Regions from separate parts of the Arthrobacter sp. SRS-W-1-2016 genome, predicted to be linked through region 2. Evidence: riboswitches for the same ligand, from Rfam matches in the RefSeq annotation. Region 2 holds a riboswitch; each other region holds the start of a gene.
What was found. Region 2 has a riboswitch for S-adenosylmethionine ahead of BMF89_RS12250 (DUF1737 domain-containing protein). Riboswitches for the same ligand answer to the same signal wherever they lie in the genome.
Positions count from the first base shown of each region.

Region 1: linked by a shared signal. The riboswitch ahead of BMF89_RS06010 (hypothetical protein) and the one ahead of BMF89_RS12250 (DUF1737 domain-containing protein) in region 2 are both predicted to bind S-adenosylmethionine.
Region 3: linked by a shared signal. The riboswitch ahead of BMF89_RS04100 (homoserine O-acetyltransferase) and the one ahead of BMF89_RS12250 (DUF1737 domain-containing protein) in region 2 are both predicted to bind S-adenosylmethionine.

Region 1 covers NZ_MTPV01000024.1:2,665-8,232, reverse strand. Annotated here, with positions in the region: gene BMF89_RS06040 (nucleoside/nucleotide kinase family protein) at 1-533, opposite strand, end outside; gene BMF89_RS06030 (LacI family DNA-binding transcriptional regulator) at 897-1,907, shown strand; partial or broken gene BMF89_RS22375 (AGE family epimerase/isomerase) at 2,006-2,725, shown strand; gene BMF89_RS22750 (AGE family epimerase/isomerase) at 2,722-3,219, shown strand; gene BMF89_RS06010 (hypothetical protein) at 3,200-3,520, opposite strand; SAM riboswitch class IV at 3,535-3,654, opposite strand; gene BMF89_RS06005 (sodium:solute symporter) at 3,740-5,272, opposite strand.
Region 2 covers NZ_MTPV01000049.1:60,484-66,051, forward strand. Annotated here, with positions in the region: gene BMF89_RS12235 (glutamate--cysteine ligase) at 1-748, shown strand, start outside; gene BMF89_RS12240 (O-succinylhomoserine sulfhydrylase) at 761-1,969, opposite strand; gene BMF89_RS12245 (rhodanese-like domain-containing protein) at 1,970-2,380, opposite strand; gene BMF89_RS12250 (DUF1737 domain-containing protein) at 2,377-2,634, opposite strand; SAM riboswitch class IV at 2,645-2,757, opposite strand; gene BMF89_RS12255 (hypothetical protein) at 2,871-3,230, opposite strand; gene BMF89_RS12260 (Lrp/AsnC family transcriptional regulator) at 3,286-3,717, shown strand; gene BMF89_RS12265 (ornithine cyclodeaminase) at 3,878-4,909, shown strand; gene BMF89_RS12270 (cupin domain-containing protein) at 5,062-5,568, opposite strand, start outside.
Region 3 covers NZ_MTPV01000015.1:49,796-55,363, reverse strand. Annotated here, with positions in the region: gene BMF89_RS04120 (phosphoglycerate mutase family protein) at 1-201, opposite strand, end outside; gene BMF89_RS04115 (type II CAAX endopeptidase family protein) at 302-1,066, shown strand; gene BMF89_RS04110 (VOC family protein) at 1,165-1,803, opposite strand; gene BMF89_RS04105 (bifunctional o-acetylhomoserine/o-acetylserine sulfhydrylase) at 2,050-3,366, shown strand; SAM riboswitch class IV at 3,528-3,643, shown strand; gene BMF89_RS04100 (homoserine O-acetyltransferase) at 3,657-4,778, shown strand; gene BMF89_RS04095 (hypothetical protein) at 4,797-5,189, opposite strand; gene BMF89_RS04090 (SGNH/GDSL hydrolase family protein) at 5,254-5,568, opposite strand, start outside.

The sequences.
Region 1 (5,568 bases), on a different contig from region 2:
AGCTGCCGCTCGTCGTCACCCACATCCAAGTACCAAACCTCATCGATCTGTTCCTTGCTCTCCCGCCAGCCTTCGGCGTCCAGGAGAAGGTAGTTTCCTTCGGTGATGACCAGCGGGACCTCGCGTGCCACCGGAATCGCGCTGCCGATGGATTCCTCCAGTCTTCGGTCGAACACGGGGGCGTAAACGATCGGGTCCCGGTTGGACTTGAGCCGTTTCAGCAGGTTCGCGTAGCCCCAGGGGTCGAATGTGTACGGGGCGCCCTTGCGATCCCGGGAGCCGTGGGAGGCAAGGACCTGGTTGGCCAGGTGGAAGGCATCCATGCCGACCTGGGCCGCCTGTCCATCGAGGGCTTCAGCGATGGCCCGGGCGACCGTGGACTTTCCAGCACCGGGTGCCCCGGTGATTCCCAGGATGCGCCGGGTTCCGGCGGTAGCCAGTGAGCGGGCACGCTCCACGAGCTCGTCCAGCGTGCAGCTAAGCCGCTCGGCCCCCCGGATGGGCGTCGAGATCCCATCTTCAGTGGTGTTCATCACTGTCTCCTCCGTTGGTCATTCCACGGTGGAGAAGCCTTGCTGCCACACCATTGAAGCGCTGTCTGAATCGATTCGGGTCGTCTGAAACGGGAACTCGGATCTACCCTCGAGGGGCCCGTTGTGACCTGCCTTACAGCAATATAGAAGCCCCGTGTCATCGATGTCAATGAATTTGCGAAAATCTATGTCATCGATGTCATTTGTTGCTTGAAGTTCCATGGCAGATCGGGCAGGATGGTGTGTGCGGGTCATTGTCACCGATGACATCTTCAGATGCGTTGGTGACAGTTCCCCGCCCACGGACGGTCGAGCCAGAAGACTGTTCCCAGCGGACGGTGAAGGAGCCGAAGAGTGACTACCATGCAGGATGTGGCCACGCGCGCCGGAGTGAGCGCCAAGACGGTTTCCAGGGTTTTCAATGACGACCCGCACGTCACCGAAGAGACCCGGGAACGTGTGCAGTCGGCCATGCGTGAACTCAAGTACGTGCCGAACATGCTGGCGCGCACCTTCCGTGAGGGAAAGTCGGCAGTCATCGGCATCGCGGTGCCTGACGTCGCCGACCCTTTCTTCGCCGCCGTTACGAAGGAAATCGAACTGGCCGCGCGTGAACGCGACATGGCGATCGTCGTCACGAGCCTGGGGGACAACCCGTCCCTGGAACAGAGCATCATCGAGACGACGGTCCGCCGCCAGATCGGCGGCCTCATCATCGCCCCGATCGCCGGCGACCAGTCCTACCTCGCGCGCTGGCAGGACAGCTTCCCCATCGTGTTCATCGACCGCGCGCCCAACAAGCTCGCTGCTGACTATTTCGTCGAAGACGACTTCGGCGGTGCATTCGAAGCCACGCAGCACCTCATCGCGCACGGACACCGCCGCATCGCCATCGTCGGGGATTCCACGGAAGTGCCCACGACACGGCTGCGCCTGGAAGGGTACCTCGCCGCCCTTGAAGAAGCCGGCTTGGCACGGAGCGAGGAACTGGTTGCTCTCGGTTCGCGGGACGCGGACGCCGCCGCCCAGGTCTGCAAGACCCTGCTGGCGTTGCCGGATGCGCCGACCGCCATCTTCTCCTCCAACGCCCGGTTCTCCACCGGCGTCTTTCCGGCCCTTCAGGCGCTGAACAGAACGGACATTGCGCTCATCAGCTTCGGCGACTTCCCCATGGCGGACGTTCTCACTCCCTCGGTGTCTGTCATTGACCAGGACCCGCGGCATATCGGACGGGTCGCGGCCGAGCGCATACTTGCCCGGATTGATTCCCCCGGGAGGAAGTTCCGACGAAAGAACGTCCTTCCCGTCGCCCTGATCGAACGCCAATCGTGCCGGTCGGTCCCGGCCATGCCCGTGCCCGGGGCCCGACCGTAAGGTTCCAGCAGCGGGGTTACGTCTTGGCTCACTGTTTCCCGGTGTAGTCCTTTTCCTAGATAGATCCAGCAGATCGGCACGAAGGGTCAAGCCTGCACATGGGTCCCAGCCCTCTGAAAAAGGCCAGTCACGAGGAACTCCACGGTCTGATTGAGCTCGCAAAAGGTGCGCTGGTTCCCGATGGGTTTGGATTCCTCGATCGCTTCGGGAGCGTGGACATCAGCCGCTCTCCAGCGTGCTTCGTGACTGCGCGGATGATCTATTGCTTCAGTATCGCCGCCTTGCTGGAGGTGCCTGATGTAATCCCCTATGCGGCGCACGGCGTAGCGTGCCTACCGGACCAGTTCTGAGATGCACCCTTCGGAGGCTATTTGAGTTCTCTTGACGGAACGCCTTCCTCGCAACGGAAACGCGCTTACGATACATGCTTCGTCGCGCTGGCGGCTTCCGCTGCGGCCACCGCGGGCATCCCCGGCGCCGACGAGTTGACGGCGAAGGCCTCCGAGGTGCTGATGAGCAGATTCTGGTCGAATGACGCCGGTGCCCTCTTCGAATCCTGGGATCGAGAGTTTGCCGAACCCGAACCGTATTGGGGCGCCAACGCCAATATGCACGGGCTAGAGTCGATCCTCGCACTCTATGGCCACACACGAAACCCGGGCTGGAGGGATCGTGCCCTGCGGATCGCGGAGACTTTCATCAATGTGCGCGCCCGTTCAGCGAAGTGGTGGTTTAACGAACACTACGGCCAGGACTGGATGCCGCTGCCCGACTTCAATCTCGATAATCCCGGCGATGAATCCACCCCTACGGAATGACAATCGGCCACCTGTTCGAAGGGAGCCGCCTCTTCGAGCTTGAGTCAACATTTGAACTGCCACCGCCGTGGCTAAAGGAAGCCGCTGCCGGCCTCTACGAGACGGCCGTGAAATATGGATGGACCGCGGACACTGCGGAGGGCTTCGTGTACACCGTAGCTTGGGATGGCAGACCCGGCATTCGAGACCGACCCCACTGGGTGACCGCGGAAGCGATTTCCGCCGCCGCGACGTGGGCTAGCCCCACAGGCAACCCGCGATACGCGAACCTGCTTCAACCATGGACCACATACGTACAAAACCATTTTGTCGACACCGAGCACGGCAGTTGGCACCATCTGCTCGCCACGGATAATCGTCCGAGCTGCGCTATGTGGTCCGGAAAACCAGATATCTACCACATGTTCCAATCCACCCTCCTGTCTGATCTGCCCGTTGGTGAGAGCACGGCCCGCGCGATCGTGACCTTGGCGGCTAGAACGCGCTCAGGATGAAGTGCTTCTGCACGCCCGCACGGTGCCCGGTTGCCGCAACCGTGAGCGTAAGTTTCCGTGTGGCCGGGAACCAGCGGGCGGGCTGGACCGCTTTTGAGAGTGCTTCGGTGATGAGCCGCGGCTCATGATGCCAATAGCGTTCCAGGTCTCCGTCCACCACGAACGTGATGGAGCCTTGGGAGAGGTCGACGCCGGGAATCACCCGGACGAACTCGTCCACCCGACGGGGGCGGGGCAAAAAGAGGGCGCTGGACTGGATAGTGCGGTCGGCTGTGGCGGTGGCGCCGTTTTCGAAAGGCATGGCCTTCTCCTATGGAGTTGCTCTTGCCCGTTCGGTTGTCTCTGGTCCGAGCCGGGCCGCTTCTTCATCCGAACCACCCGTGAACATGGGGTTGGCGTGTGGCAAGTCGGAGCTTGGCGCCACATCTCTTGAAGCTGTTCCTACTGTACATGCGACGGCGGCGCCGCACCTCTCGAAGGAGAAGGTGCGGCGCCGCCGTCGTACGTGGTTTTGTGAAACCTAGTGGATGGCCACCGGGTGGGCCTCCAGTGGGAGTTCCTCCGCGGCCGTTCCGGCAACGCGGCGTTCCCAAGCTTCGCGGACGGCCGGCTCGGTGGGCGGCGTGAGGAGGGAGACCACGAAATAGACGGCGAACGAGGCGCCGAGGCCCCAGTAGATGGGATCGTTGGCGTAGACGCCGTCTTCGCTGGGGATGATTCCCGTGGCGTAGGCGATCAGCAAGGCAAGGGTCAGTACAGACCCGACTGCCATGGACCAGGCTGCGGCAATACCCGTGCCGCGCTTCCAGACCAAGCCGCCCAGGATGGCAACCAGCAGGCCACCTACCAGGATGTCGTAGGCGATGGTCAGGGCCACCACGACGTCTTGCGCCGCCATCGAGATCAACACTGCAACGATCCCCAGGCCAAGGACCCAGTAGCGGTTGGCCTTGACGTCATGCTCGGGATTTTCGGTGTCGTTGGTGTTGATCGTCTTGCCGAACCAGCTGGCCACGAACGGGACCACGTCGGCGCGGGCAACGGTGGCCGCGGCGATGAGGGCTCCGGACGCGGTGGACATCATGGCGGCGACTGCTGCGGCCATGACAAGGCCGCCGATGCCGATCGGCAGGATGTGCGTGGCTACCTCGGCGTAGACGACGTCCTTGCCAAGGGCCTTGACGTCGATGTTCGGCAGGGCCACCCGGGCAGCCAGGCCGATCAGGGCGCCGGCCACGCCGTACAGGACGCAGTAGATGCCGGCGGTGGCGCCGCCCCATCGGGCCACCTTGGGGGTCTTCGCGGTGAACACGCGCTGCCAGATGTCCTGGCCGATCAGCAGGCCAAGGGTGTAGACCACGAAGTACGTGATGATGGTCTGCGCCCCGATGCCGTCCAACTGGAAGAAGCTGGCGTCAACACGGGCACGGATGCCGTCGAAACCGCCTGCCGCGTTGAGGACGAACGGGAGCATGAGGAAGAAGATGCCCACGGTCTTGATGATGAACTGCACCTGGTCGGCGAGGGTGATGGACCACATGCCGCCGATGGTGGAGTAGACCAGGACGATGGCGCCGCCGACGGCGATGGCGAGCCAGCGCTCCCAGCCGAAGAGGACAACGAAGATGGTGGCGTAGGCGCCCGTGGACGTGGCGCACAGCATGAGGGTGTAGGCCAGCATGACGATGCCGGAGGTCTGCGTGGCACGCTGGCCGTAACGCAGGCTCAGCATCTGGGAGACCGTGTAGATCTTCAACCGCTGGATGGTGCCGGCGAACAGCAGGCTCAGGAGGAGGACGCCCGAACCGATCGCGACCACCAACCACATGCCGGAGACGCCGAACTTGTAGCCGAGGCCGACGCCGCCAACCGTCGATGCGCCACCGAGGACGACGGCGGCCATGGTGCCGGTGTAGAGCATCGGACCGAGTCGGCGCCCTGCCACCAGGAAGTCGCTGTTGTTCTTGGTGCGCGACTTGCCCCACCAGCCGAAGGCCAGCATGGCGAGCAAATACACCACCACGATCGCAATATTGATGAACGAAGAGTCCACGGTTGGCTCCTGAAAGTGATGCGCAGAGCTCTGGGGGATTCCGACGCCGGTCCGCGGGGTTTCGTGCGGGGTTGCGGAAGGTCTCTGCGCTGGTGATTGGGGAGAGTAGTCTGTGATGTATGCCTCACAAACAACACTTGTTGCCTATGAGGATACGTAGTGATGCGAGTAACGGTCAAGATGCTGTCTCGCCCAGCGGACTCATCGGCGCTCCTCCGGCTAGCCAAAGGCCCTGCCATGCCGGCGATCCGGCTACTATTGCTGCAATGACAGGGCCGCATAAACGGCCTGAAAGG
Region 2 (5,568 bases):
CACCGCGATGAGCGCCAACTCTCCCTACTGGCGGGGGCTGGCCACGGGCTTTGAAAGCTATCGGACGCAAGCATGGAACCGCTGGCCTTCGTCGGGGCCGTCGGCCATCTTCGGATCCCTCGCCTCCTACCGGCGGGTTGTCCGGAGGCTCATCGAAACGGGAGTGTTGCTGGACGAGGGGATGGTTTACTTCGACGCCAGGCTCTCCCGGCACGTTCCCACGGTGGAGGTCCGGGTGGCCGATGTCTGCCTCCGGGCCGAGGATGCGGCGCTCATCGCCGTCCTTGTCAGGGCCCTGGTTGAGACGTCTGTTCGTGAATACCATGCCGGAATAGAGCCCGCGGCCGTGCCCACGGCGCTTCTGCGGATGGCGTCCTGGCAGGCAAGCAACTTCGGCCTGCGCACCGAGCTGCTGGACTTCGGGACCTTCCGCCCGGAGCCCGCCGCGGACGTTGTCTGGTCCTTGGTGGAGTATCTGGAACCTGTGCTCGCCGAACAGGGCGAATTCGACTTGGTCCAGACCGGCGTGGCAGCCATCCTGGGCCGTGGCAATGGCGCTATCGAACAGCGTGGTGTTGCCGAGCGCTGGAGCGGCATCAACGGGGGCGCGCCCGACGCCGCCGGGCTGGCCGCCGTCGTCGAGCACGCTGTTCAGATCACGATGCGCTCAGAGCGGGACGAGAGCGACACCAAGCCGCAACCCGTCCTCACCTGGGTGCGCCAAGACTGGCGCGAAGCGCCGGGCTAACCCGCTGCCAGGCTAGACCTGCTTGAGGGCCCGCTCGAGGTCCCCGATGAGGTCGTCCACATCCTCCAACCCCACCGAAAGCCGCACGACGCCGTCGCTCAGGCCAATGGCTGCGCGGCCTTCCGGACCCATGGCGCGATGCGTGGTGGTGGCGGGGTGCGTGATGAGGGACTTGGAGTCGCCCAGGTTGTTCGAGATGTCGATGACGGCGAGCCCGTCCAGCAGCGCGAAGGCGGCCTCCTTCGCTGATCGCCCCGCGGAGGGGAGCAGCTCGAAAGTGAGCACGGTTCCGCCGGCCTTCATTTGCTTCGCGGCGAGCTCGTGCTGCGGGTGGGACTTCAGAAGCGGGTACTTGACCCAGCTGATGGCCGGTTGTGCCTCAAGCCATTCGGCGATCCGCAACGCAGATGCCGAGGAGTGGTTGACGCGCAGGGCCATCGTCTCCAGGCCTTTGGTCAGGACCCAGGCGTTGAACGCGGAAAGGGACGGCCCGGTGTGCCGCATGAGTTGCTTGACCGGCCCGTCGATGAACTCCTTGGTGCCCAGGATCGCGCCGCCCAGGACCCGTCCTTGGCCGTCGATGTGCTTGGTGCCGGAATAGACAATCACGTCTGCGCCGAGATCGCCGCAGCGCTGCAGCAAAGGGGTGGCGAAGACGTTGTCGACGACGACCGTGGCGCCCGCCGCATGGGCAAGCTCGCTCACCGCGGCAATGTCCACGATTTCCTGCATGGGGTTCGACGGCGACTCGAAGAACACCGCCGTTGTCGGCTCGGACAACGCAGCACGCCATTGGTCGAGGTCAGGCCCGTCGACGAAGACGGTCTCGACCCCCCAGCGCGGCAGGATCTCGTTGAGGATCACGAAGCAGGAACCGAAGAGCGAGCGGGCGGCAACCACGCGGTCACCGGCCGCCAGCAACGCACCGAGGGCGGTGAAGACAGCGGACATGCCCGACGCCGTCGCGAAGCACGCTTCGGTGCCCTCAAGCAGGCGGAGTCGCTCCTGGAAGGTGGCGACCGAAGGGTTGCCGTAACGGGAGTAGACGAAGCGTTCGTCCTCGCCCGTGAAGGCGCGCTCGGCAGCCGCGGCGGACTCGTAGACGAAACCGGAGTTCAGGAAGACGGCTTCGGACGTTTCCTGGAAGTTGGTACGGTCAAGACCGCCGCGGACTGCCTGGGTATCAGGGCTCCAGCTGGCGGCGTCAGGATTGAAAGTCACTTAGATATTCCCCAGGTTCGTCGGAAGTCCACGGTTTTTCCAGCCATTCACGGTTCGCTCGCCGTAGCGGTCAGGTTCGCCCTCAAAGCCCTCGAGGACGTTGTAGGCGGTGTATCCGGCCTGGGTTGCGGCGATCGCGGCCGCGATGGAGCGCTGGCCGGAGCGGCAGAGGAAGACCAGTTCCGTACCGTCCGCCTCGGGAGCCTGTTGCGTCAGCTGTTCGATGAAACGGGTGTTGGGGATGCCGCCGGCGAGGTTCCACTGGATGAACAAGGGATCGTTTTCGGTGGCTTTGGTGTCCGGGATCCCGATGTGTGCCCACTCGCCTTCGGTGCGGACGTCCACCAAGATGGCGCCCTGCTCGAGCTTGGCCCAGGCGTCGTGCGGGCTGAGGTCGCCTGCGTAGCTCATGCGTGGCCCTCGCCGTCGAACTCTTCATCAAGCTGATCCACCGCATTGGCGACGGCGGCATCCGCGCTCGCGATCGCCGCGGGCAGGACGATGGCTTGTGCCACAATCACGTCCTTGCCGTTGAAAGTCGCGGCCGGGCTGCCGTGCAACACGTATCCCTCCGCAAGGGCGGTGGAGATCCGCTCGCAGAATTCCTTGGTGTCAGGGCCCGTGATGAGACGGTAGGAGAGTTTTTCCTCGGTTGGTTCAGGCATTGGTGCTCCTCAGTCACGCTTGCAGTTCGAAAGTGTCGATACGCCGAGTAGTCACCTGAGGCACCCCGCCGGAGAGAGGGTTGCCGACCAGCAAGTCAGGGCTTCGCGCTGGTGCTCATTACTCAAGAAGAAAATAACACCCACGACGGCGGCCCGCATCACCGGCCGTCGTCATGTTCCGTAACCGGGAGGCGGCCGGTGGGGAGCCGGTGGGTGGGGCCACGCTGGTGCGGACCCTAGGCCTCGGTTTCATTCGGTAACGGTTCCAGGCTTGCCTGGACCCGGGGTGAAACGGCATCAAAGCGCGATGCTACTCCTGTGGGGGAGTGATGAAACGTGGAACCTTGATGCTTCCGGATTTCCAGCAACTCGTGCACGGATATCCCGGTGGCCGTGGCGAGTGCGTGCAGCGAGAGGCTGTTGTGATGAGCCAGGGCAAAAACCACGCCAGACAGCGCTTCGAAACCTTCTGTCTCGTAGATTTCCTTTATCAAGTTGGACATGCCGTTCGCATCATCGATTGATCCCGCTGACGCACCGGTTGCCATGGCCGTCAGCGACCATGCAGCAGAGTCGGGGCTGATGTAGATGCTCATGTCGATACCCTACGGACTCAGGCCCACTTGGGGAATGGGCGATACGTTTGTCTTTATGGCAGCACTCACCGACCTTGACCGCCAGCTCCTCTCCGCCCTCAGGGAGGACGGCAGGGCATCTGTCGCGAGCCTCGCGCGCCAACTGGGCGTCGCCAGGGCCACTGTGAACAGCCGGCTCGAGCGCCTGGTTTCCTCCGGAACCATCGTTGGTTTCACCGCGAGGGTGCGTGACGAAGTCGATCCACTTGCGATCCGGGCTATTGCGCTCATTGCCGTGGAAGGAAGGTCGGCCGACAGGGTCATTCGCCAGCTGAGGGGGCTCCCCGAGATTTGGGCACTGCACACCACGAATGGCGGCTGGGACCTCGTGGCTGAGCTGCGCACGGAGAGCCTCAGCGACTTTGACCAAGTGCTGGGCAGGATCCGCGGGATCGAGGGGATCGTCAATAGCGAGACAAGCCTGCTGCTCAGCTCGGTCCTGCGGTAGCCGCTTGCTTGGCGGCGACAAACCTCATGAGCATTATGTTCGAAACGACTCGTCATTTTGTGCATGTTTTCAATGAAAAGTACATACTTTGGCAATTGCGGATGCATATCGCCGCTCCGTAGCCTCGTAGCAACAATGCTTATGAGGGAAAGGAGCGCACATGACGCGCTTTGTCGATGTCCGCAATATGGTCCGCTGGACGGCCGGGCGAGGCCCGGAAACCATCATTTCGGAGATGATTCAGTACTTGGAAGACGACTTCCGGCGATGGGAATCTTTTGACAAGACCCCGCGGGTGGCGAGTCACACCCCGTTTGGCGTCATCGAGCTGATGCCCACCAGTGACCAGGAAACATACGGCTTCAAGTACGTCAATGGACACCCCTCGAATCCAGCGCGCGGCTTCCAGACTGTGACAGCCTTCGGTGTCCTGTCCGATGTCCATAACGGCTACCCGACGTTCCTCGCGGAGATGACAGTGCTGACAGCGCTGCGGACGGCGGCCACGTCCGGCATGGTCGCTAAGAAACTTGCGCGCCCCGATGCACGGGTCATGGCGATGATCGGAACCGGAACCCAGTCGGAGTTCCAAGCGCTGGCCTTCCGGGCAGCCTTGGGCATCAACACTGTCAGGATCTGGGACACTGATCCGGCTGCGATGGAGAAGTTCGCCAGGAACATGGCTCCCCTCGGCTTCGACATCACCATCGCGGGCTCGGCGGCCCACGCAGTGGAAGACGCCGACGTCATCACCACGTGCACCGCGGACAAGGCCAACGCCACCATCCTGACTGCAGACCAGGTTTCTCCGGGCGTTCACATCAACGCGATCGGCGGCGATTGCCCAGGAAAGACCGAACTCGACGCTGCCATCCTGGACCTCGGCGACGTCTTTGTGGAATACGATCCCCAGACGCGGATTGAAGGCGAGATCCAGCAAATGTCCGCCGATTTTCCCGTCACCGAGTTCTGGCAAGTCCTTGGCGGTCATGCGCCGGGCCGGACCTCCAGGCACCAGATCACGGTATTCGATTCCGTGGGCTTCGCGATCGAGGACTTTTCCGCCTTGCGGTATCTCCGCGACGCCGTCGAGGGTTCGGAATTCTTCGAGGAGATCGACCTCGTCGCGAACCCCGACGACCCCAAGGACCTCTTCGGCTTGGTGCGCGCGCTTTCTCCGGTCGGATCCTGAGAAGCCCAACTGACTCGCATTTGTTGTCGTTTAGGGCGCTCTAAACGACAACAACTGCGAGTCAGTTGGGGAGGGAGAAGCCTGGTGCGCCGGCCCCAGAACCGGCGCACCAGACGTTTTTCCCGGCCAGACTGCCAGCCCGCCGGCCCGGGCTATTCCGCCGCCAGTCGCAGGATCAGCTCAGCATGCCCGGGGAACCTCATGACGAGCGACTCGATGTCCCGTGCCGTTGGTTTCGCGGAGTCAGACCTCTCGTATCCGGGTGAGAGGCTGCAGCTGACCAAGGCGAACCCTGGACCGGCCAACTCGGCACCGAACCAGGTGGAGCCCGGGGCAACTCCTTGCAGCGTCTCGCCTGCCTCCGGATCCGGCCCTAACACGGTCTCGGTATAGCCAAAGTCCTGGTGTCCAAGCTCCCGGGAGAAGACGTGCAGCCTGATGGGCGTCCCCACATGGAAGAACCACAATTCGTCCTGCTTCAGGGCGTGCAACTGGAGGACTTCTCCTGATTGCAGCAAGTACCAGTTGGAACTGTAGAGCGGATGATCGACGCCGAAGCGCGGAGGCAGCGCCGATCCCGCGATGTCCTCGTTGCTCACGAGCGCCGGCGCGAACCAGCCGCCCACGAGAGCGGGGGACATGTCCAGCCGTTTGATCCA
Region 3 (5,568 bases), on a different contig from region 2:
CCGGAGGTACGGTGAGACGTAAACGCACACCGGTTCGCCGTCGAGCTTCCTGCGCAAGGCCTCACCCGCGGCCCGTGCCTGCTCGAGGCCAAGCTCCGTCAGCGGGATCCGGTAATCGGGCACACGGTTGTAGATGGTCGTGTCGGCATTGGCGGCGGACTGGCCGTGCCGGATCATGAAGATTCGTGCGGGCGCGCTCATCCCACCAAGCATAGGCTTAGGAGCCGCCTTGGCTGCGCACGCGGACAACGGAGACCCAGCTCCGAGGAAAACATCAGGCAAATACGGGCAAGATAGGAGCATGCTCCTAGCCTCAACGCGCCGTTTGCGCGCCGAAGTGCTGATTGTCCTTGGACTGTCCCTGGGCCAATCGGCGGTGTACTCCGTAGTGCAGCTGTTGGACAAGATGACCCAGGGACCTTTGGCCCATGCGACGTCTACCCTCAACCGTTCGCAGAGCACGCGCGAATACTTCGATCTCACCTACCAGTTGCTGGACATCGCGTTCGCGCTGGTCCCGGTGGTGTTGGTGTTCTACTTCCTGTCCTTGCACCGCCAAACCGCCGAGAGTCCCTCGGGGTTCACCCGGCTGGGCTTCAACTTCGCCCGCCCGGGCCGCGACGCGCTGCAAGGACTTGGCCTGTTCGCACTCATCGGAATCCCGTCGCTGGGCCTCTATGCTGTTGGCCGCGCACTCGGGATCACGACGGCGATCATCCCCAGCGGCCTGGACTCCTACTGGTGGACCGTGCCGGTGCTGGTCCTCTCCGCCGTGCGGCACGCCATCGTCGAAGAAGTGATCGTGGTGGGCTATCTCCTGGACCGGTTCGGGAAGTTCGGATGGAGCACTCCGTTGGCGATCGTGCTCAGCGCGCTCCTTCGCGGCAGCTACCACCTGTACCAAGGCTTCGGCCCGTTCATCGGCAACGCCGTCATGGGCCTCGTGTTCGGATGGATCTACACCAAGACCAAACGTGTCATGCCGCTCGTGGTGGCCCACGCGCTTCTGGACATCGTGGCGTTCGTCGGCTTCAGCGTCTTCGGCAAGGCCATCGGCCTGGGCTAGCGCGCGTTAAAAGGTTTCGGCCGCCATTGCTGGGTGACGTCATTGGCACCCGCATATGGCGGCCGAAGCTTTTCCGGGCTTCCTTGCCCGTTGATCCGTCAGATCGTGACGGCTCCGTTGGCGGTTTCGAACGTTACTGACATGATTCCCGGCGTCCCGTGCGGAGCCATCCATTGGACTGCGACGTCCTCGAGGGGCTTCTCCACAGGTTCACCAAGCCACTCGGTGACGCGCTCCGCGGAGCCGGCAATGGTGAGGCTGGACATCTTGACATCGCTTGGGTACACGAGGGACGGGTGAAGTGCGGGGTCACCCTCCCAGCGGAGCAGGTAGGGAACCTGGGGATCGGCGATGAGTCCCAGGATGCCGATCTGCGACCAGACGAGTTCCCGGCCATCCGGGAACTTGCGGTTGCCCGGGACGGCGGCGCGTCCGAGCCGCTGCTCGAACGGGCTCAGGTCGTCCACAGCGACGCACCAGCCCATCCACCCACCTCCTGCGGCGGAGCGTGCACGGACAGCTTGTCCAAAAGGTGCCTTGTCGGAGGCCGGGTGGTCCAGGACCTCGACAACTTCCAGGTATTTGTGGTCAGCAAGGGGAATGATCATGTTCCGGGTACCAAAGCGCGGATGCACTCCGCCCCGGACTGCGTCCACTCCCAATGCTGCGGAAATCCGCTCGGTGGTGGCCAACAGGCCATCTCGTTCACAAGCGTAAGAGACGTGATCCATGCGCATGGCTTCATCTTGGCACTTTGTGATGGAGCTCTCAGCTAAGTCAAGCCTAACCAAGGTGGGATGTATCGAAAAGGCCGCTCAGGGTCACTTCAGGACGCACCGGGACAGAAAACTTCCGCGTTCGTCACAAAGCTTCCGGAGCCTGCAATGCCGTCCCTAGACTGGCGGCAACCGATCGCCGGCATGCTGAACCCTTCAGCCCGGCAGGCTGACGCACGGCAAGAGCCCAGACAACCAGGAGTCCGCATGTCCCAAGGATGGTCATTCGAAACGCGCCAAATCCACGCCGGCCAGGAGCCGGACGCCGCCACCGGCGCCCGTGCCCTCCCCATCTACCAGACCACCTCGTTCGTCTTTCCCAGCGCGGAAAGCGCGGCCAACCGCTTTGCACTGGCCGAACTGGCGCCCATCTACACCCGGATCGGCAACCCCACGCAGGATGCGGTGGAGCAGCGCATAGCGAGCCTGGAGGGTGGCTTGGCGGCCCTCCTGCTGAGCTCCGGCCAGGCCGCGGAAACCTTCGCCATCCTCAACGTGGCCGAGGCCGGTGACCACGTGGTCGCCAGCCCGAGCCTCTACGGCGGCACCTACAACCTGCTGGCCCACACGCTGAAGAAATTCGGCATCTCTGTGACCTTCGTCGAGGACCCGGACAACCTGGACCACTGGCGGGACGCGGTGCAGCCAAACACCAAGCTGTTCTTCGCCGAAGTCGTCTCCAACCCCCGCCAGGACGTCTTGGACATCGAAGGGGTCTCCCGCACCGCGCACGAGGCGGGAGTCCCGCTCGTCGTGGACAACACCCTCGCCACGCCCTACCTGATCCGGCCCATCGAGTGGGGCGCGGACATCGTGGTGCATTCGGCCACCAAGTACCTGGGAGGGCACGGCTCCGCCATTGCCGGTGTCATCGTGGACTCCGGCAACTTCGATTTCGGCAAGGACCCTGAGCGGTTCCCCGGCTTCAACACCCCGGACCCCAGCTACAACGGCCTGGTCTATGCCCGCGACCTCGGCAAGGACGGGGCCCTCGGCGCGAACCTCTCCTACATCCTCAAAGCCCGGGTCCAGCTCCTGCGCGACCTCGGATCGGCAGTTTCCCCGTTCAACGCTTTCCTGATCTCCCAGGGAATCGAAACCCTCAGCCTGCGGGTGGAACGCCACGTGGACAACGCCACCAAGGTGGCGCAATGGCTCGAAGGGCGCGACGACGTCGAATCGGTCGCGTACGCGGGGCTGCCTTCCAGCCCGTGGTTCGAACGGGGCCGGAAGTACGGCCCCAGGGGCACCGGCGCCGTGGTGTCCTTCACCATCAACGGCGGGGTCGAGGCCGGCAAGCGCTTCGTGGACGCCCTGGAACTGCATTCGCACGTGGCCAACATCGGCGACGTCCGCTCCTTGGTCATCCACCCGGCGTCGACGACGCACAGCCAGCTGACGCCGGAACAGCAGGCCGTTGCGGGAGTGACCCCTGGCCTGGTGCGGCTGTCCGTCGGAATCGAGCACATCGACGACATCCTCGCGGACCTCGAGTCGGGATTCCGGGCAGCCAAGAGCGCCTAGCACGGGCCCGGAGGGGCGTACGAGGCTGGCCGGCGACGCAAGATGAATCTTCGCCGGCCAGCCTTCGCAACCACCCCTTCATGAACAAAACGCGGCCAAGTGTCACAAAGATGTCATAATCTTCGTCAGAAGGGGTCCGGTTTTCCTAGACTCTTCCTATAGGTCATGAGTGCCAGTGACAGCCCCGGCTTGCTGGCCGGCAACCCTCCATTCGCGGTGGGGTGCCCCGGGTGAAGACCTGGCCCTTCGCTGTGTTGGCGGCGGGCAAGCGCGATGTGAGGTGTCAACGAATGACAATTGCTGCAACAGCCATACCCCTTTCCGGTACCCAGGACGGAACCCTCAAGTATGTTTCCGTGGGCGGACTCGAGCTGGAGGCCGGAGGTTACCTCCCGGACGTCGTCCTTGCGTACGAGACGTGGGGGCGGCTCAACGCAGACGCTACCAACGCTGTCCTCGTGGAACATGCATTGACCGGCAGCACCCATGTGGCCCGTGGCGAGAGCGACGAAGACGGCTGGTGGGAGCAGCTTGTGGGTCCCGGCGCCACGATCGACACGGACCGCTACTTCGTGGTCTCCGTCAACATTGTGGGGGGCTGCTACGGCAGCACGGGGCCGTCGTCGAGCGCTCCTGACGGCAAGCCGTGGGGCTCCCGCTTCCCGCTCGTGACCCTGCGGGACAGCACGGTGGCCGAGGCCAGGCTGGCCGACGCCTTGGGGATCCACAGCTGGCACACCGTCGTGGGCGGGTCCATGGGCGGTGCCCGTGCACTGGAATGGGCCGTCGGCTATCCGGACCGCGTCAAGCGATGCGCCGTGATCTCCATCGGGGCGTACAGCACTGCCGAGCAGATCGCGTTCGCACAGGCCCAGACGCTCGCCATCCGGCAGGACGCCGACTTCAACGGCGGAGACTACTACGGCCAGACCGCCCCCGAAGCGGGTCTGGCCCTTGCCCGGCGGATTGCCCACATCACCTATCGCTCGGCGGACGAGCTGGACTTCCGCTTCGGCCGGAACGCCCAGGGCGGCGAGGCACCCCTCCAGGCTGCCGCGTTGGGGGACCGGGGCCGCTACCAGGTAGAGAGCTACCTGGACCACCAGGGGAGCAAGCTGGTCCAGCGCTTCGACGCCAATAGCTACATCGCCATTACCGAAGCGCTCATGAGCCACGACATCACGCGCGGCCGGGGCTCGTTGGAGGATGCGTTGTCCGTGGCCACGGCGACGTTCTTCGTGGCCTCGGTGGACTCGGACCGGCTCTATTTCCCGGAGCAATCCCGCGAGCTTGCCAAGGCCTTGCCCGGAGAGGTCCCGGTTCACGTCATCGAGGCGCCGATCGGGCACGACGGTTTCCTCACCGAGATCGGCCAGCTCGGCCCCCAACTGCGCGAGGCATTCTTCGGCTAGCGCGCCTTTTCGGCTGAATCAGCCGTTCATGATCTCCTGGCGGAGCTTCATGTAGTCCTCCATGGCGATTTTCCCGTCGCTGTACTCCTGGTCCAGCTCGGCCAGTTTCCGTGCCCGGTAGCCTTGGGGCGCGCTGTTCGGCTGGGGAGCGCCGCTCGCTTGCGGAGTAGCCGACGACGGCGGAACGGCCTGCCGCGCGGGCGTCGCCATCGGGGGTTGCGGCTCAGCCGGGATGACCACCGGGGGCTGCTCCGGGTATCCGACGGGGTTGTGCTGCGGAGGATAGGGCTGCCCGGGGTAATTCTGCGGCGGGAAGTCCTGGAACCTGCGCTGGCGCGATCGGTTGTACATGCGGATCCCCATGGGAATCAGCCAAGAGCAGACGATGATCCAGAAGATCAAATTGTTCACGGCGGAAGCCTCCCTGTCTTTCACCAGCTTAGCCCTGCTCCCTGTGACTAACCTCGCGGTTCGTTCAGCTCCCGGGCAGGAAGGTGTCGGCAGGGCCGAAGACGGGTCCCGGCGTCGGGCGTTTCGGCAGGATCCCGTCACCGGAGGAGCGGTGCCTGATCCGGCGGACGACCCACGGGACAAAGTATTCGCGGGCCCAGACCAGGTCGCCAGACCGGGCTTGGCGCCAACTGCGCTGGGGGAGCGGCTTGGGGTGGAGCGGCTCAAGGTTGTGCGGCACATTCAGTGAGTCGAGGACCATCGCGGCGATGGTGTGATGGCCGAGCGGCGAGAAATGGAGGCGGTCTTCGTCCCACATCTGGGAGTTGGAAAGCTGCCT